Regions from separate parts of the Stenotrophomonas forensis genome, predicted to be linked through region 2. Evidence: riboswitches for the same ligand, from Rfam matches in the RefSeq annotation. Region 2 holds a riboswitch; the other holds the start of a gene.
The links. A riboswitch is a leader RNA that binds a small molecule or an ion and turns the genes downstream of it on or off. The one in region 2 is predicted to bind cobalamin.
Positions count from the first base shown of each region.

Region 1: linked by a shared signal. The riboswitch ahead of K5L94_RS01090 (epoxyqueuosine reductase QueH) and the one ahead of btuB (TonB-dependent vitamin B12 receptor) in region 2 are both predicted to bind cobalamin.

Region 1 covers NZ_CP082270.1:229,942-240,812, reverse strand. Annotated here, with positions in the region: gene K5L94_RS01105 (helix-turn-helix domain-containing protein) at 1-724, shown strand, start outside; gene K5L94_RS01100 (DUF1028 domain-containing protein) at 1,066-2,019, shown strand; gene K5L94_RS01095 (patatin-like phospholipase family protein) at 2,093-3,967, opposite strand; cobalamin riboswitch at 4,095-4,309, shown strand; gene K5L94_RS01090 (epoxyqueuosine reductase QueH) at 4,470-5,156, shown strand; gene pncA (bifunctional nicotinamidase/pyrazinamidase) at 5,212-5,838, shown strand; gene purU (formyltetrahydrofolate deformylase) at 5,967-6,818, opposite strand; gene K5L94_RS01075 (LysR family transcriptional regulator) at 6,933-7,844, shown strand; gene K5L94_RS01070 (NADH:flavin oxidoreductase/NADH oxidase) at 7,848-8,948, opposite strand; gene K5L94_RS01065 (NAD-dependent protein deacetylase) at 9,125-9,940, opposite strand; gene K5L94_RS01060 (acyl-CoA thioesterase) at 9,997-10,398, opposite strand; gene K5L94_RS01055 (LysE family translocator) at 10,489-10,871, shown strand, end outside.
Region 2 covers NZ_CP082270.1:492,370-503,240, reverse strand. Annotated here, with positions in the region: gene msrA (peptide-methionine (S)-S-oxide reductase MsrA) at 1-545, shown strand, start outside; gene K5L94_RS02345 (aminotransferase-like domain-containing protein) at 694-2,142, shown strand; gene bioD (dethiobiotin synthase) at 2,208-2,885, opposite strand; gene K5L94_RS02335 (GAF domain-containing protein) at 2,954-3,436, shown strand; gene K5L94_RS02330 (TfoX/Sxy family protein) at 3,433-3,795, shown strand; gene K5L94_RS02325 (histidine phosphatase family protein) at 3,891-4,469, opposite strand; cobalamin riboswitch at 4,611-4,833, shown strand; gene btuB (TonB-dependent vitamin B12 receptor) at 4,949-6,793, shown strand; gene gph (phosphoglycolate phosphatase) at 6,935-7,591, opposite strand; gene K5L94_RS02310 (class I SAM-dependent methyltransferase) at 7,657-8,448, opposite strand; gene K5L94_RS02305 (LysR family transcriptional regulator) at 8,445-9,374, opposite strand; gene K5L94_RS02300 (NAD(P)-dependent oxidoreductase) at 9,483-10,121, shown strand; gene K5L94_RS02295 (MBL fold metallo-hydrolase) at 10,225-10,871, shown strand, end outside.

The sequences.
Region 1 (10,871 bases), 260 kb from region 2:
GTTGTGGCTGCCGGATTACCTGGAGCCGGGGCAGCAGGCGTTCCAGATGGCCGCCGAGCTGGCACTGCACGGTTACCTGCCGCAGATCGATGCGGTGATCGCGCGCGCGGGCTTCCACGACGAAGCGCGCATCGCGCAGGCGCGGATTGGTTTGTCGAATTACTTCGCCGGTGCGCTGGTGATGCCGTACATGCGCTTCCTGCGTGCGGCCGAGGCCAGCAGCTACGACATCGAACTGCTGGCGCACCAGTTCGGCGTAGGCTTCGAGGCGGTGTGCCATCGCTTGAGCACGCTGGCGCGGCGCAGTGCGCCCGGCTTGCCGTTCTTCTTCATCCGGGTGGACCGTGCGGGCAATGTGTCCAAGCGGCATTCGGCTACCGATTTCCATTTCTCTCAGGTGGGCGGTTCCTGCCCGCTGTGGATCGTCTACGAGGCGTTCAACCAGCCGGGGCGCATCCTCACCCAGACCGCGCGCATGCCCGATGGCCGGCGCCATTTCTGGCTGGCACGCCAGGTCAGCAGCGGGCCGGTGGGCCATGGCCAGCCGCGCAAGACGTTCGCGGTGGCGCTGGGCTGCGACCTGCAGCATGCCGAGCGGCTGGTGTATTCGCTGGGGCTGGATGTGCAGAGCCCGGGCAACTCGGTGTCGATCGGCCCGGGGTGCCGGGTGTGCCCGCGCGAGGACTGCATGCAGCGCGCGTTCGCGCAGTTGCCGGGAAGGTAGGGTTATTCGGCAGGGCTGCGCCCTGCACCTGCCGAGGCCGAGGCCGAAGCAACTGCAACGGCAAAAGCTTGCATTCCGTGGGATGGCGGGGTGGGTCCGGTGGCGGGGGACGCCGTAAACCCGTCCTTGGGGGCTTGGCCGCGGCATCCATGCCGCGGACACCCCCGCCACCGGACCCACCCCGCCTTCGACAGTTCTCTGCGATCTGTCTGGATGGCATGACCTGCTCCTGGTGGGTGTCGACCTTGGTCGACACGGTAGATCCACGCATGGCGTGGATCTACTAAACCATTCGTGCGTAGGCTGCATCCCAATCGGGATGCCCATCCCTGGAGATGACCATGCCCCTGTTGCGTTCCTGTGTGGCTCTGCTGCTCGCTGCCTTTGCTGCGCCGGCATGGGCGACCTTTTCCATCGTGGCCTGCAACGAGGCCGGTGACTGCGGCGTGGCGGTGGCTACGCACAATCTGGCAGTCGGTGGCGTGGGCGTGCCGTGGGCGCAGGCCAGGGTGGGGGCCGTTGCCAGCCAGTTCGAGACCAATCCAACCTACGGCTCAAAGGGCCTGACGCTGCTCGGCAAGGGCCGCACGCCTGCGCAGGTGCTCAAGCAGCTGCTGAATGAAGACGGCGATTTCGATGGCACCACGCTTGCCGAGCGCCAGGTGGGACTGGTCAGCGCGCGTGGTGGCAATGCCCAGTACACGGGCGCCACCGCGCAGCAGGCAGCGTGGGCTGGCGCGCAGGGTGAGGGCATGCTGAGTGTTCAGGGCAATGGCTTGGCCGGGCCCGAGGTGCTGGCGGCCATGCAACGCAGCTTCGAAGAATCACGCGGTGCGTTGGCAGCGCGCCTGCTGGCGGCGCTGGAAGCCGGTCAGGCCGCGGGCGGTCAGCGCAGCGGGCAGTGGTCGGCGGCGCTGCTGGTACGCACGCCCGGCGGTGACTGGCAGGACACCGATCTGCGCGTGGATGCCGATCCGCGCGCCGTGGCAAGGCTCCGCGAGCTGTACGACATGCGACTGTCCAACGACGCCATCATCCGTGCCGAGCAACGCTGGGAAAAGGGCGATGTGGCCGCTGCACGTGCGGCGCTGGCCACCGCGTTGTCACTGGCGCACGGCTGGGACCGCACCTGGGCGCGTGCCGCACGGCTGGCCATGCGCCAGGGCGACACCGCGCTCGCCCGCGAATACCTGGCTGGCCTGCGTACGCTCAATCCGGGATGGGTGAAGCAGGAACTGGCGCTGCCGTTGTATGCGCCGTTGCAGGGTGATGCGGTGGTGGAGGCGTGGCGTTGAGGCACCGCAGGGGCCAGATCGTGCCGACCAAGGTCGGCACCCACCAGAACCGTTCAATCGGCTGCGGCGGAGATCAATAGATCGGCGTCACCTTCATCTGTGGCAGCGGGCGCGGTGCGCCGTCGGTAAGGTCGGGGCCGAGGTCGTCCCAGCTGCGGCCCTGTTCCACCATCAAGCCCCACAGCTGCTGCGAAGCCTGCCGCTTGTCTTCCGAGCCCAGCTTGTACGACGGCGGTGCCGGCTGGCCACTGGCGACCATCGAATAGGCCGCGCGGTAGGCCACCACCTGCTGCGCCGGGTCATCGGTGCGCGCCACTTCCAGCGTGTAGCGCTGGTAGGCCGAGGCTAGGTTGCGCCAGCGGATCCAGTAGTGGTTGTCGAACGAGAACGAACAGAAGCGTGCACCGGCCAGGCTGCCCTTGTCGGCGATGCGGGTGAGCACCTCCTGCGGCATGTCCAGGTTCATGCCACCCTCGTCGCCCTGCAGGCTGACGTGCACGATGCGATCGCGGTAGCCCGGTGCGCGCGCCTGCAGCAGGTCGCGCCAGTTCTGCATGGTTGCCACCACCGCGAACAGGAAGCGGCCCAGTTCGGCCGCCGCCAGCGGCGTGGCGATCGACTGGTAGGTGCGCTGCCAGCCGTGGCGGTTCTCGGTGGGCAGGAACACCGCATGCTCCAGCGCCTGGCGGCCGCTGCTGCCATGGCTCACATCCTCGGCATGCTGCGGATAGACCAGGTTGATGGCGAAGGTCGGCCAGCGTGGCAACGCCGCATCGAACAGGTGGATCGGGAAGTTGCTGCTGATGCCGCCATCGGAGAACCAGCAGATGCGGAAGGCGGTGATGACCGGACCGCAGGTCTGCCCGGCGCTGGTGAGCCCTTCCATGCTGTCGGCCACGTTGTGCTCCGCATCGGCCGCCGGTGCGGTCGGTTCGCAGCGGCGTTCGCGGCGCGAGGGCTCATGCAGCGGTACCGCGCTGATCAGCAGCGGGAAACTCAGGCTCATCCGCGTGGCCACCAGCACCGGCAGCTGCGGGCCCTGCGGCAGGTGGTAGTACTGGCGCCCCTCCACCTCCAGCGGCGGGCCGGCCTGCTGTACCAGCCACTGCACCACGCTGGCCGGGAACAGCTGCTCGAACTCCTCGCGCAGGAACCAGAACTGCGCGCCGCCCAGCGGCAGCGTGCGTGGCTCGTTGTGCGACACGCAGGTGGTGATCATCTGCAGGCTGATCGCATGCGGGCTGGCCGGCTCGCCGGGGTAGCGCGGCGCGTCGTGCAGATCGGCGAAGGTCAACGGAGCATCCAGCGGCTTGCCCGACAGCTGCTGCAGGCACGCGTGCAGCCACTCGGTGAGGGCGGGCTTGCGCGCATCGCGGCCGAGTCCGCTGCACAGGCCCAGCAGGTTGCGCCGTGCCACCCGCGCCACCCGCAGCGCGGCACCGGCCACGCCGGCCCCGTAGGCACACAGCAGCGACGGCAGCAGGGTGGCCGCCACCCCGCTCCAGCCGCCGCCCCACCAGCCCAGGCCGAGCAGCAGCGCCAGCGACACCAGCACCTCCAGCGGCGCGATCTCGAATACGGCCACCGCCAGGCACAGCAGCTTGTGCGGCAGGCGGGCGCTGCCGGTCAGCACCACCAGCAGCCGGTAGGCCGCGCGTGCCCCCCGCGCCGGCTGGAACAGGCTGTAGATGAAGCCGCGCCGCGACAGCTGGGCCGACACTGCCGACAGCCCGCCATAACCGGCGTCGCCGGGCAGGTGTTCGCCCGCCTGCTGGCGGCGGTCGCCACACGCCGCCGCGGCCGCCACCGCGGCGGCGATGGCGCCGGCCGAGGTGCCGCCAATGCTCTTGAACCGATACTCGCGGGCCAGCGCCAGTACCGCATTGGGGTACACGATGCCGCTGGTGATACCGCCCTTCATGACCAGATCGCAGTACTTGTCCGCCACGAACCACCTCCCGTCTGCCGGTGTCCAGTATGGCAAGAGGCGCTCTCACAGCCTGAGAAGTGGGCCACAGCACTGCACGGCCCTGGGCCCTTGACCATCGCGGCCAACGGGTCCACCGTGCACACGCCGAAGGTATCCCTGCCGTGGCCTGTATGGCGGCAGGGATTTAAACGGGAATCCGGTGAAGGCGCCTGGCGCGCCCATTCCGGAGCTGCCCCGCAGCGGTGAATGGAAACGAATCCTGCCAACAGCACTGGGCTCGCGCCTGGGAAGCGGCGGGTAGTAGGTGGGCTGCGGCCCGTGTCCATCAGCCCGAATACCGGCCCCGGCCGGGGGACACGACCGTCCCCTGACTCGACCTGGACTCTCCGCGGGGAGGGTGCCGGGGCCGTCGTTGTCCTGCGCGTGCAGGCGGCGCGGCCGCGCGCGTCCTTTCCCCGGTAGCTGCCCAGATCCGCTTCCCACGCGCTGATGCATGGGCCACCGCCGTTGCCGGCGGTCCATGCGGTACCTGACGATGACCGAGCTCCAACGCCCCACCCTGACCCTGCCGGCCGACGGCAAGCGCCTGCTGCTGCACTCGTGCTGCGCGCCCTGCTCCGGCGAAGTGATGGAGGCGATCACCGCCTCCGGGATCGACTACGCGATCTTCTTCTACAACCCCAACATCCATCCGGTGAAGGAATACGAGCTGCGCAAGCAGGAGAACATCCGCTTCGCCGAGCAGCACGACATCCCCTTCATCGACTGCGACTACGACACCGACAACTGGTTCAGCCGCGCGCGCGGCATGGAGAACGAGCCCGAGCGCGGCATCCGCTGCACGATGTGCTTCGACATGCGTTTCGAGCGCACCGCGCTGTACGCGCATGAACATGGCTACGACACCATCAGTTCGTCGCTGGGCATCTCGCGCTGGAAGAACATGGCGCAGATCAACGACTGCGGCATCCGCGCCGCCTCGCGCTATGAAGGCCTGCAGTACTGGGATTACAACTGGCGCAAGGGCGGCGGTGCCAGCCGCATGATCGAGATCAGCAAGCGCGAGCAGTTCTACCAGCAGGAATACTGCGGCTGCGTGTACTCGCTGCGCGATGCCAACCGCCACCGCCGCGAGAACGGCCGCGAGCGGATCAAGATCGGCCTGCTGTACTACGGGCAGGACGCTGAGACGCCGCAGGGCGATTGACGTGTGGGCAAGGGGCGGCCACGCTGGTCGCCCCTTCCGTTGTGCCGGACCTGCCATGACCGCCCTGCCCACCGATGTCGCCCTGCTGGTGATCGACCTGCAGCCGGACTTCATGCCGGGTGGCGCGCTGGCCTGCGAGCAGGGCGATGCGCTGGTGGCACCGATTGCCGCGCTGCTGGCGCAGCGCCACTACCGCACGGTGGTGGCCACCCAGGACTGGCACCCGGCCGACCACGCCTCGTTCGCCAGCCAGCATCCCGGCAAGCGCCCGTTCGAGACCATCCTGCTGCACGCACAGCCGCAGACCCTGTGGCCTGACCACTGCGTGCAGGGCAGCGCCGGTGCCGCCCTGCACCCGGGTGTGGACTGGTCGGTAGCTGACCTGATCCTGCGCAAGGGCACGCGGCAACAGGTGGATTCGTACAGCGCCTTCCGCGAGAACCACGGCCCTGACGGCGAACGACCGCCAACCGGCCTGGCCGGCTGGCTGCACGAGCGCCGCATCCGCGAAGTGCACGTGTGCGGCCTGGCCCGCGACTACTGCGTGCTGTGGAGCGCGCAGGATGCGGTGAAGTCCGGCTTCAAGGTGAAGTTCCTGTGGGAGTTGACCAAGCCGGTGACCGAGGCCAACGACGCGATGGTGCGCGAGGCGCTGGGCAAGGCCGGGATCGCGGTCGCCTGACCGACAACGGTAGTGCCGGCCGCTGGCCGGCAATCCCGGAATCCCTGCAGTTGCCGGCCAGCGGCCGGCACTACCGGATAGCACCCGAGGTAGCGCCGGGCCATGCCCGGTGGACGCGGGATGGTTGGTTACCGGAACACCACCGTGCGATGCCCGTTGAGCAGGATGCGGTGCTCGACATGCCGGCGCACGGCACGCGCCAATACCAGCGATTCGGTATCACTGCCCAGCCGCACCAGCTCGCGCGGTGCCATGGCATGGTCCACGCGCGCGACGTCCTGTTCGATGATCGGGCCTTCGTCCAGATCCTCGGTGACGTAGTGCGCGGTGGCGCCGATGATCTTGACCCCGCGCGCGTGCGCCTGGTGATACGGCTGCGCACCCTTGAAGCTGGGCAGGAAGCTGTGGTGGATGTTGATCGCGCGGCCAGCCAGGGCGCGGCACAGCGTGGGCGAGAGAATCTGCATGTAGCGCGCCAGCACCACCAGGTCGATGCGTTCGCGCTCGACCAGATCGATGATCTGCTGTTCCTGCACTGCACGCGTGTCCGCGTTCACCGGCAGGTGGTGGAACGGTACCTGGTAGGACGCGGCCAGCGGCGCGAAGTCGGCGTGGTTGGACGCCACCGCGGCGATATCCACTTTCAACTGCCCGCTGTGGGCGCGGAACAGCAGATCGTTGAGGCAGTGCCCCTGCTTGCTGACCAGCACCAGCAGGCGCGCGCGGCGACGGCCATCGTGCAGCTGCCAGTCCATGCCGTAGTCGGCGGCCAACGCGGCCATCGCGGCATGCACGGTGTCCAGCGGCAGGCTGGCGTCGCGGTCGAAGTGCACGCGCAGGAAGAAGCGGCCGCTTTCCTCATCGCCGAACTGCTGGGCGTCGAGGATGTTGCAGCCGTGGTCGAACAACAGGCCGGACACGCGGTAGACGATGCCGGTACGGTCGGGGCAGGACAGAGTGAGGATGGAATCGGGGCGCATCGCCCGAGTGTAGGGCAGCGCCCGGCCCGACGGATCGATGGTCACCGTTGCAACCGAACGGCTTGGTTCAGTCCCAAGCGATACTTGGGCTTCCGCATGGCAAGCTGGTCGGTCATGAACCTGTTGCAACTGATCCGCAGCTTCACCCGCACCGCAGAGACCGGCAGCATTGCCGCTGCGGCCCGCACGCTTGGCATCAGCGCCACCGCCGTCGGCCAGAACATCAACCGGCTGGAGGCGCATCTGGGCGTACGGCTGCTGAACCGAAGCACGCGCCAGCTGGCGCTCAGCGAGGCCGGCGCGCTGTACCTGGCGCAGGTACGCCATATCGAAGCCGACCTGGCGCGCGCGCAGGCGATGGTCACCGCCGGTGACATCGAACCGGCCGGGCCCCTGCGCATCGCCAGCAGCAGCGCGTTCGGCCGCCACGTACTTGCGCCGTTGCTGCCCTCGCTGCAGCAACGCTACCCGCAACTGCAGCTGGAACTGCGCCTGAGTGACCGCGCCGTGCAGCATGGGCCGGAAGCGGTGGATGCCAGCATCCGCATCGGTGCGCAGCTGGAAGATGGCGTGGTCGCGCGGCAGCTGGCGCGCGTGCCGTTCGTGTTCTGCGCCGCGCCGGCCTACCTGAAGGCACACGGCACGCCGCAGCAACCCTCGGAACTGGGCAGCCATCGCGGGCTGCTGCATCGCTTCCCCACCGACGGCCGGCCGCTGCGCTGGGGCCTGCTGAAAGACGGCCAGCGCGTGGACGCGGCGTTGCCGCCGAGCATGGTCTGCGATGACATCGATGCGCTGGCCGAGCTGGCTGCCGCGGGTGCAGGCATCACCCGGCTGGCGGCGTTCGTGGCCGAGCCGTACCTGCGCGACGGCCGCCTGCAGGCCGTGTTCGGCGCCGACAGCGCGTGGCGGCCGGAACCGATGGAGGTCTATTTCTGCGTCAGCGACCGCCGCGACTTCACCGCCAAGATCCGCGCGCTGTTCGAGCACCTGCAGGCCGGCATGGCGCCGGCCTGGCGGGTGTGAACCTCAGCGTGCCTTGAATACGCCGCGCGCATCACGCGGCTCGCAGCGCAGGTACTGCGGTGCCGGTTCCACGCTGTCGCGCAGCGCGGCGGCGGCATGCCACGGCCAACGCGGGTCGTACAGGATGCCGCGCGCCAGTGCCACCGCATCGGCGTGGCGATGGCGCAGGATCGATTCGGCCTGCTCGGGCTCGGTGATCATGCCTACCGCGATGACCGGCATGCGCACCTTGGCCTTGATAGCGGCTGCGAACGGCACCTGGTAACCCGGGCCGACGGTGATCTTCTGGCGTTCGTCGAGGCCGCCGCTGGAGACGTGCAGGAAGTTGCAGCCACGCGCGTCCATCACCTGCGCCAGCGCCTCGCTCTGCACCAGGTCCCAGCCGCCGTCGACCCAGTCGCTGGCGGAGATGCGCACGCCTACGGCGACCTTGTCGGAGACCGCCGCACGCACCGCGTCGAATACTTCCACCAGCAGCCGCAGGCGGTTCGGCAGCGAGCCGCCGTAGCCATCGGTGCGGCGGTTGCTCAGCGGCGACAGGAACTGGTGCAGCAGGTAGCCGTGTGCGGCGTGCAGTTCGATCAGCTCGAAACCGAGGCGCTCGGCGCGCACCGCGCTGGCAGCAAAGGCGGCGATGACCTCGGCGATGCCGGCCTCGTCCAGTTCCTGCGGTGCCGGATCGGCGGCGTGGAACGGCAGCGGCGACGGCGCCACCGTGGCCCAGCCACGTGCATCGTCGGCCGGCAGCTGACCACCGCCGTCCCACGGTCGCCTCACCGAGGCCTTGCGGCCGGCATGGCCCAGCTGGATGCCCAGCGGCATCGGCGACCAGCGGCGGACGCTGGTCAGCACCTGCGCCAGCGCCGCCTCGGTGCCGTCATCCCACAGGCCCAGGTCGGCCCAGCTGATGCGACCGCGCGGCTCGACCGCGGTGGCTTCCAGGATCAGCAGGCCGGCGCCGGACTGCGCCAGGTTGCCCAGGTGCATGGCGTGCCAGTCGCTGGCGCGGCCATCTTCGGCGGAGTACTGGCACATCGGCGCGATCACGATGCGGTTGGACAGGGTCAGGGGGCCGAACGAGATCGGCGAAAACAGCTGGGTCACGGGGGTGCGGGGGGACAGGCGGATGGGGGGGGACGTATTGCACCGCCGCACGGCCTGCGAATCAACCGTCTGGATGGATCGCTGTTTCGCGGTGGCGGAGGTCGGTAGAGTCGACTGTCAGTCGACTGCCTTTCCAATCGCCATCGAAAGGCCCGCGCTGCGCGCGACAGTCGACTCTACCCAGGCGGTAGTTCGATAACGGCCGCCAGCGCCTCGGCGCAATCGCGCTCGTCCTTGAACTGCAGCAGGTCGTCGGCGCGGGTGCGGCCACGGTTCAGCGCCGCCACCGGCAACCCCGCCCTGGCCGCAGCCTGCACGAAGCGGAAGCCGGAATAGACCATCAGCGACGAGCCCACCACCAGCACCGCATCGGCCTGCTGCAGGTGCTCGTGCACGGCAGCCACGCGCTCGCGCGGCACGTTTTCGCCGAAGAACACCACGTCCGGCTTCAGCAGGCCGCCACAGTGCGGGCACTCCGGCACCACGAACGCGGAGAAATCCGTTTCCAGGTCGGCGTCGCCATCGGGTGCGATGCCGGCCTCCAGCGCATCCCAGCCGGGGTTGGCCTCGCGCAGGCGCTGCTGGAACTCCTCGCGGGCGCTGCGGCGCTCGCAGCCCATGCAGCGCACCAGATCCAGCCGTCCGTGCAGGTCGATCACGTTCTGGCTGCCGGCGCGCTGGTGCAGGCCATCCACGTTCTGGGTCAGCAGCACCTGCAGCTTGCCGCGGCTTTCCAGCGCGGCCAGTGCCTGGTGGGTGCCATTGGGCCGGGCCAGGCCGAAGCGCGGCCAGCCCAGCAGGCTGCGTGCCCAGTAGCGCTGGCGGGTGGCCGCCTCGTCCATGAAGGCCTGGTAGGTCACCGGCGGCGTGCGCTTCCACTGGCCGTCGCTATCGCGGTAATCGGGAATGCCCGAGGCGGTGCTGCAACCGGCGCCGGTCAGCACGAACAGGCGCTGGGCGCGGTCGATGAAGTCGGTCAGCGGCGGGGTCATGGCTGCTAGATGGGGGCGCGCACGCGCCCCCGCAAGCGCCGGTTCAGCCGGCAGGCTCAGGCCACCGGCAGCGGCGGCACCGCGATCGGGTGGCCTTCCTCGTCCAGCGCGATCATCACGAAGTGGCCGCGCGTGCACAGCTTGCGCTCGCCGCTGTGCAGGTCTTCGGCCACCAGTTCGACCTCGACCTTCATCGAGCTGCGGCCGACTTCGACGATGCGGCCGATGGTCTCCACCATCTGGCCGATGCGGATCGGCAGCTTGAAATCGACCTGGTCGCTGCGCGCGGTCACCACGGTGCGGCGCGAGTAGCGGGCGGCGGCCAGGAAGGCGGCCTTGTCCATCCACGCCAGCGCCTGGCCACCGAACAGGGTGCCCAGATGGTTGGTGTGGTTGGGGAAGACGATTTCGGCCATGCGCACTTCGGTGGGCGGCACGGTCTCGGGGATCGGGGTCATGGCGGTGCTTCGCTGTGGGGTGCCGCGATTTTAAGCCAGGCCCCGTGCAGGCGGCGCTACACTGCGCCACGCCCCCTGCCAGGACCGCCCATGCCTGCGACCTCCGATCTGCTGGCCTTCGCCCTCATCTCGCTGGGCATGGTGCTCACGCCCGGCCCGAACATGATCTACCTGGTCTCGCGCTCGATCTGCCAGGGTCGACGCGCCGGCCTGATCTCGCTGGGCGGGGTGGCGCTGGGTTTCGTGTTCTACATGCTGTGCGCAGCGCTGGGCATCACCGCCCTGCTGATGACCGTGCCGCTGGCCTATGACGCGCTGCGCATCGGGGGCGCGCTGTACCTGCTGTACCTGGCCTGGCAGGCGCTCAAGCCGGGCGGCCGCTCGCCATTCGCGGTGCGCGACCTGCCGCCGGACGGCCCACGCAGGCTGTTCGCGATGGGCTTTCTGACCAACCTGCTGAACCCGAAGATCGC
Region 2 (10,871 bases):
TGTTTGCCGGCGGCTGCTTCTGGGGCGTGCAGGGCGTGTTCCAGCACGTCAAGGGCGTGAGCAATGCGGTATCCGGCTACATCGGTGGCAGCGCCGCCAACGCACACTATGAGCGGGTCAGCAGCGGCCAGACCGGTCACGCCGAAGCGGTGAAGATCGACTACGATCCGCGCCAGGTCAGCTACGGGCAGCTGATGCAGGTGTTCTTCTCGGTGGTGCACGACCCGACCCAGCTCAACCGCCAGGGGCCGGACCACGGCAGCCAGTACCGGTCGGCGATCTTCAGCGACGACGCGCGCCAGCAAGCCGCCAGCCGCGCCTACATCGCCCAGCTCGGCCAGGCCGGCAGCTACCGCGCACCGATCGTCACCCAGCTGGGCAGCGGCCAGCGCTTCTACCCGGCCGAGAGCTATCACCAGAACTACATGACGAACTACCCGCAGGCGGCCTACATCCGCTACTACGACGCACCGAAGCTGGCGGCGCTGGGCAAGCAGTTCCCGGCACTGTACCGGCGCGATGCGGTGCTGGTGCCGATGCGGTAATCGCCGGCAATACCCACGCAGAAAAAGACGCACGGCGATCCCGCCGTGCGCTTGGGAAGTATCGGCCGCGCCCCGATCAGGCCCGTCCGACAACGACATGCTAGGCTCGCCAACGTCAGGGGTACAGCTCCAGTTGACGGGAACTTCGATGGATACAGATGACCAGAGCGCGATGATCCCTCCCCGCTACCAGCGGCTGTCCGATGAACTGGCCGAGGCCATCCACGGCGGTCGCCTTCCCGTTGGCAGCCGCCTGCCCTCGCTGCGGCAGATGGCGCTGCAGCGCAGGCTCAGCCTGAACACCGTGATCGCGGCCTATCGCCAGCTGGAAGATGCCGGCCTGGTGATTCCACGACCCAAGGCCGGCTTCGAGGTCGCACCGCGCCTGTCGGTGCCGGAACGTTCGTTGCGCGATACGCCGTCGGCGCCCACCGCGCCGCTGCAGCAGGCGCTGATGGCCCGTGTGCTGGAGGCACAGCGCCGACCCGGCGTGATCGACCTGGCCTTCGCCGGCCCCCGTGGTCGCCAGTTCTATCCCGGGGCGCAGCTTGCCCGGCACACTGCACAGGTGCTGCGTCATGGCCAGCAGACGGTGGAAACCTATGCACGCCCGAATGGCTCGCCGCGGCTGCTGGCGCAGATCGTGCGCCGCGGCCCGCGCATGGGCCTGCACACCCACAGCGACCGCCTGCTGCTGACCCATGGCGCGATGGAAGCGCTGCAGCTGGCGCTGCGTGCCGTCACCCAGCCCGGCGATGCGGTCGGCATCGAGGCGCCCTCCTACTTCAATCTGTATCCCCTGCTGGCCACCCTCGGCCTGCAGGCCATCGAACTGCCCACCCACCCGCAGCAGGGGCTGGATGTCGATGCCCTGGAGGCCCTGCTCGAACACACGGCGCTGGCCGCGCTGGTGGTGATGCCGACCGTGCACAACCCGCTGGGCTGCACCATGCCCACATCCGCCAAGCAGCGACTGGCCGAACTGGTCAATGCACGCCAGCTGCCGCTGATCGAAGATGCAGTGTATGCCGAGCTGCAGTTCTGCGAACCGCCCGCGCCCCTGCTCAAGGCCTTTGATCGCGACGGATGGGTGATGGTGGTCGGTGGTTTCTCCAAGACCCTGGCGCCGGACTATCGCATCGGCTGGCTGGAGGGTGGCCGCTTCGCCGAACGCATCGCGCTGCTGAAGTTCCAGTCCACCGGCGGCGAACCGCAACTCCTCGGCGATGCGGTGGCAGCCTACCTGGAGGCGGGCAGCTACGAGCACCACCTGCACCGCATGCGTCGCCTGTATCGCGAGCAGGTGGGGCGGCTGCGCCAGCTGGTGGCCGAGCACTTCCCGGCTGGCACCCGCGCCACCGAGCCGCAGGGCGGTTTCCTGCTGTGGCTGGAACTGCCGGGCGTGGACACGCGCGAACTGTTCGAGCGTGCGCTGCAGGAGGACATCGTGTTCATGCCCGGCCAGGTCTATTCGCGCGGCGCCCGCTACCGGCATTGCCTGCGGCTGTCGTGCTGCCAGACCCTGGATGCGCGCTTCATCGGTGCGGTGGAGCGACTGGGTGCGATCGCCCGCGAGCTGGCGGCTGCAGCACGGTAGTGCCGGCCGCTGGCCGGCAACTGCATCCACCCAACGATCCCGGGATTGCCGGCCAGCGGCCGGCACTACAGGTGCGCGGCCAGCGCTTCGCCATTTGCCCCCGGCAGGTGCGGCAGCCGCCCCCAGCACGGCATCGGCAGGCGCTGCCGCAGCGTGGCGATGTTCTCGTCCTGGCGCTGCATCGCCGGGTCGATGTGATTGCCGACCCAGCCCAGGCACTCGACGCCGCTGGCCTGCAGCGACTGCGCGGTCAGCCGCGCATGATTGACGCAGCCCAGCCGCATGCCCACCACCAGCAGCACCGGCAACTGCAGCGCGCGCACCAGGTCCAGCTGGTCCAGCGTGGCCGAGACCGGCGCCAACCAGCCGCCAACGCCCTCCACCACCACGACATCGGCCTGCGCACGCAGGCGCGCGAACGCGGCCACGATCGGCGCCAGCTCCACCTGCACGCCATCTTCGGCAGCGGCCAGCTCCGGTGCCAGCGGCTGCCGCAGCGCATACGGGTTCAGGTCGGCATAGTCCGGTACCGGCCAGCTGGCCGCCTGCAGGGCCAGCGCGTCGTCGTTGCGCAGGCCCTGCCCCAGATCCTCGCTGCCGCTGGCCACCGGCTTCATGCCGACCGCGCGCAGGCCACGACGGCGCAGTGCGTGCAGCAGCGCGGTGCTGACCGCGGTCTTGCCGATCTCGGTATCGGTGCCGGTCACGAACAGGGCAGGTGGCAGCGTGGCGGGCAATGGCATCGATGGGCTCCAGCAGGGCAACAGAGCGTGCATTATCGCCGGCCGCGCACGCTTGCTAGACTGCGGGCATGTTCGCCAATGCCTCGCTCACCGGCAGCAAGCCGGAACAATACGCCCAGCTGCTGGAACAGGCCCGTGGCCTGGTCTACGCCGAGTCCGACCGCATCGCCAACGCGGCCAACCTCTCCGCACTGGTCTACCACGCCCTGCCCGACCTGAACTGGGTCGGCTTCTACCTGTACGACGGCAAGGAACTGGTGGTCGGCCCGTTCCAGGGCCTGCCCGCCTGCGTGCGCATCCCGCTGGACAAGGGCGTGTGCGGCGCGGCCGCCAGCCAGCGCGTGACCCAGCGCGTGGACGACGTCGATGCCTTCCCCGGCCACATCGCCTGCGACTCGGCCTCGCGCTCGGAGCTGGTGGTGCCACTGCTGCGCGGTGATGAGCTGATCGGCGTGTTCGACATCGACAGCCCGAAGGTTGGCCGCTTCGATGCCGAGGACCAGGCCGGGCTGGAGGCCATCGCCCGCGTGTTCGTCGAGGCCCTGGGATGAGCGCACCGAAGCTGCGCAACATCGGCCCCAAGAGTGCGGCGTGGCTGCGCCAGGTCGGCCTGCGCAGCCGCGAGGAGCTGGTCGCGATCGGTGCGGTCGGCGCCTTCGTCAAGGTCAAGCGGGCGGGCTTCAAGCCCAGCCTGAACCTGCTGTACTCGCTGGAAGGCGCATTGCTGGACTGCCACTGGCAGGAACTGAGCGAGGCGCAGCGCGAAGCGCTGGTGCAGGACTACGAAGCACGCATCGCCGCGCACCCGCTGAAGGCGGCCGGCCCGGCCTCCGGCCCGGTGCATGAGCAGCGCTTCGATGCCTACGATGACGCTGAAGACAGCGTCGCCGAGAGCGCCGACGAGGATTGAGGCCTCCGCGTTCCTGGGGATGCCGGCCAGCGGCCGGCACTACCACTGTGATGCGGGATCGGTCGTGCCGGCCGCTGGCCGGCACAACCCTCGGCTCAGGGCTGCTGCAGTTCCAGCAGTTCGCCCACCAGACCTGCTTCACCGCGTTCCAGCCGTACCCGCAGGCGTGTGCCATGGTCGATGCGCAGCGCCCAGCACAGCGACATCGGCAGGCCGCACACCTGCGACAGCACCATGCGCAGCGGGCCACCGTGGCTGACCACCAGTGTCGGCAGCGGGTCATCATCATCGAGCAGGCGATCCAGCGCGCGTGCGATGCGCCGCTCGAAATGGCCCCAGCTCTCGCCGTTCGGTGGCGGGAACGCGTGCGGGTCGGCATGGAACGCCGCCAGCGCGTCTTCCGGCAGATCGAACAGGGACTGCCCGTCCCAATCACCGAAATCCAGTTCTTCCCACTCTTCGTCCGGCTCCACATCCAGGCCGCGCGCCGTGGCCAGCGCCATCGCCGTATGCAGCGAGCGCAGCCGCGGCGAACTGATCACCCGCTCCCACGGCTGTGCGGCGTAGGCGTCGACCAGTTCCTGTGGCAGCGGCGCCAGCTGCGGTGGATCGGTGCGGCCATCGAGGAACTCATCGCGACCGTTGCCGGCATGGCGGACCAGGTCGAGGATCATGCGTGCGCCCCGTACAGGCAACGCGGGAACAGCGGAAAACGGGCGGACATCGGCAACGGCACCACGGGATCGAGGGACCATTCTAAGGGCACAGCAAAGGCAGTCGAGCAAGCTCGACCCTACGGCTGCCGGGGATGGCGTAGACTGCGCGCACTTCCAGGTGACCTGCGGCCTTGGCCGGCAGGTTGAAACGGGAAGCCGGTGACGCGTGATTCCACGCCAGGCCGGCGCTGCCCCCGCAACGGTAAGCACGTCAGTTCCAGGCAACAACGCCACTGTGCCACGCGCATGGGAAGGCGCCTGGACGGTGGCCTCGCGCCACCCGGCGGCAAGCCCGGAGACCGGCCCGGAAGCCTCAGGTCGCGATGCGGTGGGCATGGCGCTGGATGAGCACGGCGTCGGCCGTGGCATCGGCGCGTGTCTGGCTTCGCGGCTCCTCCCCTTCGCTGCGCGGGCGTGCGTGGCACCTGGAGTACCCCATGAAGCTGCAGTCCCGAATGCTGTCCCTGGCCGTGCTGGCCGCCCTGCCCGCGCTGGCGCAGGCCGCCGATGACACCACCGCGCTCGACCAGGTGCTGGTTACCGCCACCCGCACGCCGATCGCTCTGCAGGACAGCATCGCGCCGGCCCAGGTGATCGACCGCGCGCAGATCGAATCCAGCCAGGCCACCTCGCTGCAGGAACTGCTGCGCGGCCGCGCCGGCATCAACCTGACCAACACCGGCGGCCTGGGCAAGCAGAGCTCGCTGTTCCTGCGCGGCACCAACTCCGGCCACACCGTGGTGCTGGTCGACGGCGTCCGCATCAACAGCGCCGACCTCGGCCTGGCCATGTACCAGGATCTTCCGCTGGCGCAGATTGAACGCGTGGAGATCGTGCGCGGGCCGCAGTCCAGCCTGTATGGCGCCGATGCCATCGGTGGCGTGATCCAGATCTTCACCCGCCGCAACGCCGGTGACTTCGCTCCGCACTTCCAGCTCGGCGGCGGCAGCAACGGCCTGCGCGAGGCCAGCGGCGGCATCGGGGGTGGCACCGAACGTGGCTGGTTCGGTGCCGACATCGCCTACCAGCATTCCGATGGCATCGACGCCTGCCGCGGCTCTTCCTCGGTGTTCACTGCCGGCTGCTTTGCCGACGAGCACGACCGCGACGGCTACCGCAACCTGTCCAAGAGCCTGCGTGGCGGCTACACCTTCAACGACCAGTGGAACGTGGAAGGCAGCGCGCTGCGTGCCGATGGCAGGAACCACTACGACGGCTACTACAACTACTCCGAAACCCGCCAGCAGGTACTGGCCGGCAAGGTGCGCTACACGCCGTCCGAACGCGCGGCATTCACTGCCAACGTCGGCCGCAGCGACAACGAATCGGACAACTACGGCGCGCCAGGGGTGTTCGGCAGTGCGCAGACCCACCGCGACAGCGCCTCGCTGCAGGGCGATTTCGGCCTGGCCGAAGGCCAGCTGCTGAGTGCCGGCGTGGACTGGAGCGAAGACAACCTGGATGGCAGCAGCGCGGGCTACCTCGTCGACAGCCGTCGCAACACCGGCGTGTTCGTGCAGTACCAGGGCCGCTTCGGCCGCCACCAGCTGCAGGCCAGCGCACGCAACGACGACAACCAGCAGTTCGGCAACCACGCCACCGGCAGCGTTGGCTGGGCGATGCAACTGGAGCACGGCCTGCGCGTCAACGCCAGCTACGGCACCGCGTTCAAAGCGCCGACCTTCAGCGACCTGTACGACCCGTGGAGCGGCGTGCCGACGTTGAAGCCGGAGAAGTCCAAGAGCGCCAACCTTGGCGTTTCACAGCAGGGCCAGGGCTGGCGCTGGGGCCTGGACGTGTACGAAACCCGCATCGATGACCTGATCACCTACGATGCGCTCACGATGAAGATGCAGCAGGTGGAGAAGGCGCGCATCCGTGGCGCCGAACTGACCGGTGGCGTGCTGCTGGCCGGCTTCGATATCAACGCGCAGTTGAGCTACACCGACCCACGCAACCGCACCCGCGGCAGCACCCAGTTCGACAACTGGCTGCCGCGCCGCGCGCAGCAGACCGCGCGCCTGGACATCGACCGTCGCTTCGGCGACGTCCGCGCCGGACTGACCGTGCAGGGCGCGGGCAAGCGCTATGACAACGCCGGCAACTCGGTGAAGGTCGGCGGCTACGGCACGCTGGACCTGCGCGCCGAGTACGCGCTGACGCCGTCGTGGTCGCTGCTGGCGCGTGCGGCCAACGTGTTCGACCGCAGGTACGAGACCGTGGCGTGGTACAACCAGCCCGGCCGCGAGTACCAGCTGAGCGTGCGTTACCAGCCGAAATGACCGCAACGGTCATGGTGGTGCCGGCCGCTGGCCGGCAGCATCATGACCTCCGGCAGAGCGCCCCGGATTGCCGGCCAGCGGCCGGCACTACCCGTTGCGTCGGTCCGGGTTACCGGCCGGCGACCAGGGATGTCCGTTGCATCAGCGCTGCAACCCCGGCAACTCACGCAGGTCGTCGATCACGGCCACCGCATGTGCGGTGGCCAGATCCAGGCCACGCGGATAGCCATAGCGCACCAGCGCGATCGGCATGCCGGCCTCTTCGGCGGCGCGGTAGTCGGTCAGCGAATCACCGACCATCAGGCAGGCGTCTACCGGCAACCCGAAGTGCGCAGCGATGTGGCGCAGCGGTTCACCACTGGGCTTGCGCTGCGGCAGCGAGTCGCCGCCCAGTATCAGCGCGAACGCTTCGCCGATGCCCAGGTGCTGCAGCAGCGGAGGCACCAGCGCTTCTGGCTTGTTGGTGCAGATCGCCAGCGGCACGTTGCGCGCACGCAGCTGTGCCAATGCGTCGGCAACGCCATCGAACAGGCGTGGGCTGCGCAGCAGGCATTCCCGGTAGTGCACCATGAACACCGGCATCACCGCGGCCAGATCGACCTCGCGGCCGGCGGCATGCACGGCCTGCTCCACCAGGCGACGCACACCATCGCCGATCCAGCCCAGCACCGTGGTTTCCGGCACGCGCGCCACACCGATGTCTTCCAGCGTGCGGTTCAGTGCTTCGGCGATATCGGCCGCGCTGTCGACCAGCGTGCCATCGAGGTCGAACACGACCAGCGGATAGGGATACGACAAGGGACGGCACCTGTGCGACGTGGGGCCGTCCATTGTACGTCGGCCTGCTTTTCTGCAGGCCCGCCTCAGCCGATCCTGCGCGCGCGGGTGGCCAGGAACGTGGGCAGATAACGGTCGATCAGAAAGCGCGGCTGCGGCTGCCAGTCTTCCATGAAACGATCGATGACGAAGCCGGCGTCGAGCTGACCGCCGATGAGTTCGGTCAGGCTGTGGCCGAAGGTGAGCGCATCGCCGCGCGCCAGCTTGGCCTCGCGCTCGGCCGGTGCCAGGTCTTCCAGGTCCGAATAGGGAATGGCGTACTGCGGCCGGATCAAGCCCTGCGCATCCAGCTGCGGATCGCGCGCACCAACGAACAGCACCGGGTTGTAGAAGCTGGCCATCAGCATGCCGTCGCGCGCGAGCACGCGATGGCACTCGCTCCACACCGGGCGCACGTCGGGCACGTACAGGTTCGAGATCGGCTGGAACACCACATCGAAACTGCCGTTGGCGAACGCGTGCAGGTCGCGCATGTCGCCCTGCACCGTGCGCAACTGCAGGCCATCGCGCGCCGCGACCTGGCGGTCCTGCTCCAGCTGCCCGTCGGACAGGTCGAACACGGTGACCTCGGCACCGGCCGCGGCCAGTACCGGCGCCTGCTGTCCCCCGCCCGAAGCCAGGCACAGGATGCGGCGGCCGCGCACATCGCCCAGCCAGTCCAGCGGCAGTGCACGCGGCGTCAGATGCACCTGCCAGCGCCCTTCGCGCGCGGCGGCGATGGTTGAGCTTTCAACCGGGCGCGACCACTCGCGCACCTCGCTGGCCTGGCGGTCCCAGGCAGCACGGTTGTGGTCGATCAAGGCCTGTCCATGGTTCATGTGTTCTCCTTGCCCGGCGGGCGCCAATCCAGGTCCTGGAAGGCCGGGCTGGCGAAACACTCGCCCAGGTAGTCCAGGAATCGACGCATGATAGCGGGCTGCTGGCGCCGTGATGCGTACACGGCATGAATGCCGAGTTCGTCCAGGCTGAAATCCGGCAGCAGTTCGATCAGCTCGCCAGTGCGCAGCAGCGGCGCCACCTGGTAGGTCGGCAGCATCGCGATGCCGGCACCGGCCCGCACCGCCTCCAGCAGCAGCGAGGCCTCGTTGGCACTGATGTTGCCGCCCACCGCCACCGACAGCGAACGGCCGTCGCGGTGCAACTGCCAGAGGCTCTTGCCGACGTAGTGGTGGGTCAGGCAGTTGTGTGCGGCCAGGTGCTCGGGAGCGGTCGGCGTGCCGCGTGCCTGCAGGTAGGACGGCGTCGCGCACAGCACCGAGCGGCAGGTGGCCAGCCGCCGCGCGATCAGGCTGGGATCGATCTGGCGCGCGATGCGCACCGCCAGGTCCACCCGCTCTTCCACTAGGTTCACCGTGCGGTCGACCAGCAGCAGCTCGATGCGCGCCGCCGGGTGGCGTGCGACGAAACCGGCCACCGCGCGCGCCAGATGGCTCTGCCCGAACGACACGCTGGCGGTCACCCGCAGCGTGCCGTGCGGCTCGGGATCATCGCTGGCCAGCTCGCCCTGCAGCGCCTCGCCGATCTCCAGCATCTGCCGGAAGCGCGCCAGCGCCGCTTCGCCGGGACCGGTCAGGCTGACCCGGCGCGTGGTCCGGTGCAGCAGGCGCGCCCCCAGCCAGCCTTCGACCTCGGCCAGGTAGCGGCTGACCATCGCCCGCGACATGTCCAGCACCTCGGCGGCCGCGGTCAGGCTTCCGCGCTCGGCGACCTCGACGAACACAGTCATGGCGGTCAATCGGTCCATATGCTCGATCCATGCAACAAACAAGCGCGTTATACGCTGTTTTTCGAGCGACTGCAGCGGCCTAGAGTGGCCCCATTCGCACCCCACACCGCCCCACGGAGTCCTGCCATGAAGATCGCCCTCATTGGTTCCACCGGCAACATCGGCCGCCAGATCGCCCGCCACGCGCTGGCCCACGGCCACGAACTCACCGTCATCGTGCGCAGCGCGCAGGATCTTCCGGCCGAGCTGGCCGGCGCGCATCCGGTGATCGCTTCGCTGGACGACCCGGATGCGCTGGTTGCCGCCATCACCGGCCACGACGTGCTGGCCAGCGCCTACGGCCCGCGGCCGGGCGATGACATCGGCCGCGTCGGCGAGGTCGCCGCACAGCTGGCCGCCGCTGCGCGCAAGGCCGGCGTGCCACGCCTGGTAGTGGTCGGCGGTGCCGGCAGCCTGGAAGTCGCCCCCGGCGTGCAGCTGGTGGATACCCCGAACTTCCCGGAGGCCTACAAGCCGTACGCGCTGGCCCATCGCGAAGCCTTCAAGCGCCTGCAGGCGGTGGAGGACCTGGACTGGACCTTCTTCTCGCCGGCCGCCGAAATCGGCCCGGGTGAAGAGCGAGGCCAGTACCGCGTGCAGCCCAAGGCGTTCCTCGCCGATGCCAGCGGCCACAGCCGCATCAGCTACGCCGACTATGGCGCTGCGTTCGTCGCCGAGCTGGAAGCACACAAGTACCCGAAGCAGATCATCACTGCGGCGTATTGATCATGGCGTGCGCGGGCCTGCCCGTTCGCCGGGCATGGCCTGGCGCTACCCACCTGTAACGCCGAGCCGATGCTCGGCACGATATCCCCACAAGGACATCCCCATGCGTACCGCTGCCCTGCTGCTCCCCCTCGCCCTGGCCGCCAGTTTCACCAGTGCCCCGCTGCTGGCCGCACCGGCTACCCCGTCGCACGCCACGGCGGCCAAGTCCCAGCTGCGCCTGCAGACATTCCACCCCGGCCCGCAGGCCATGTTCTCGGTGTCCTCGGTGCTGATCGAAGGCCGCCATGACGCAATGCTGGTTGATGCGCAGTTCGGCGCCAGCGACGCGCGCAGGCTGGTCGAGCTGATCCGCGCCAGCGGCAAGCAGCTGACCACGATCTACATCAGCCACGGCGACCCGGACTACTACTTCGGCCTGGCCACGCTGCAGGATGCGTTCCCGCAGGCGCGCATCGTCGCCACCGCGCAGACTGTCGCCCACATCCAGCAGACCCAGGCCGGCAAGCTGGCCTACTGGGGACCGAAGATGGGGGCCGATGTCCCCGCGCGCATCGTGGTGCCACAGGTGCTGGAGGGAGACGCGCTGCAGCTGGAAGGTCAGCGCCTGCCGCTGATCGGCCTGGATGGCCCGACCCCGGACCGCAGCGTGCTGTGGATACCGTCGCTGCGCGCGATCGTCGGCGGCATTCCGGTGGTGGCGGGCGAGCATGTGTGGATGGCCGACACCCAGACGCCCAAGTCACACGC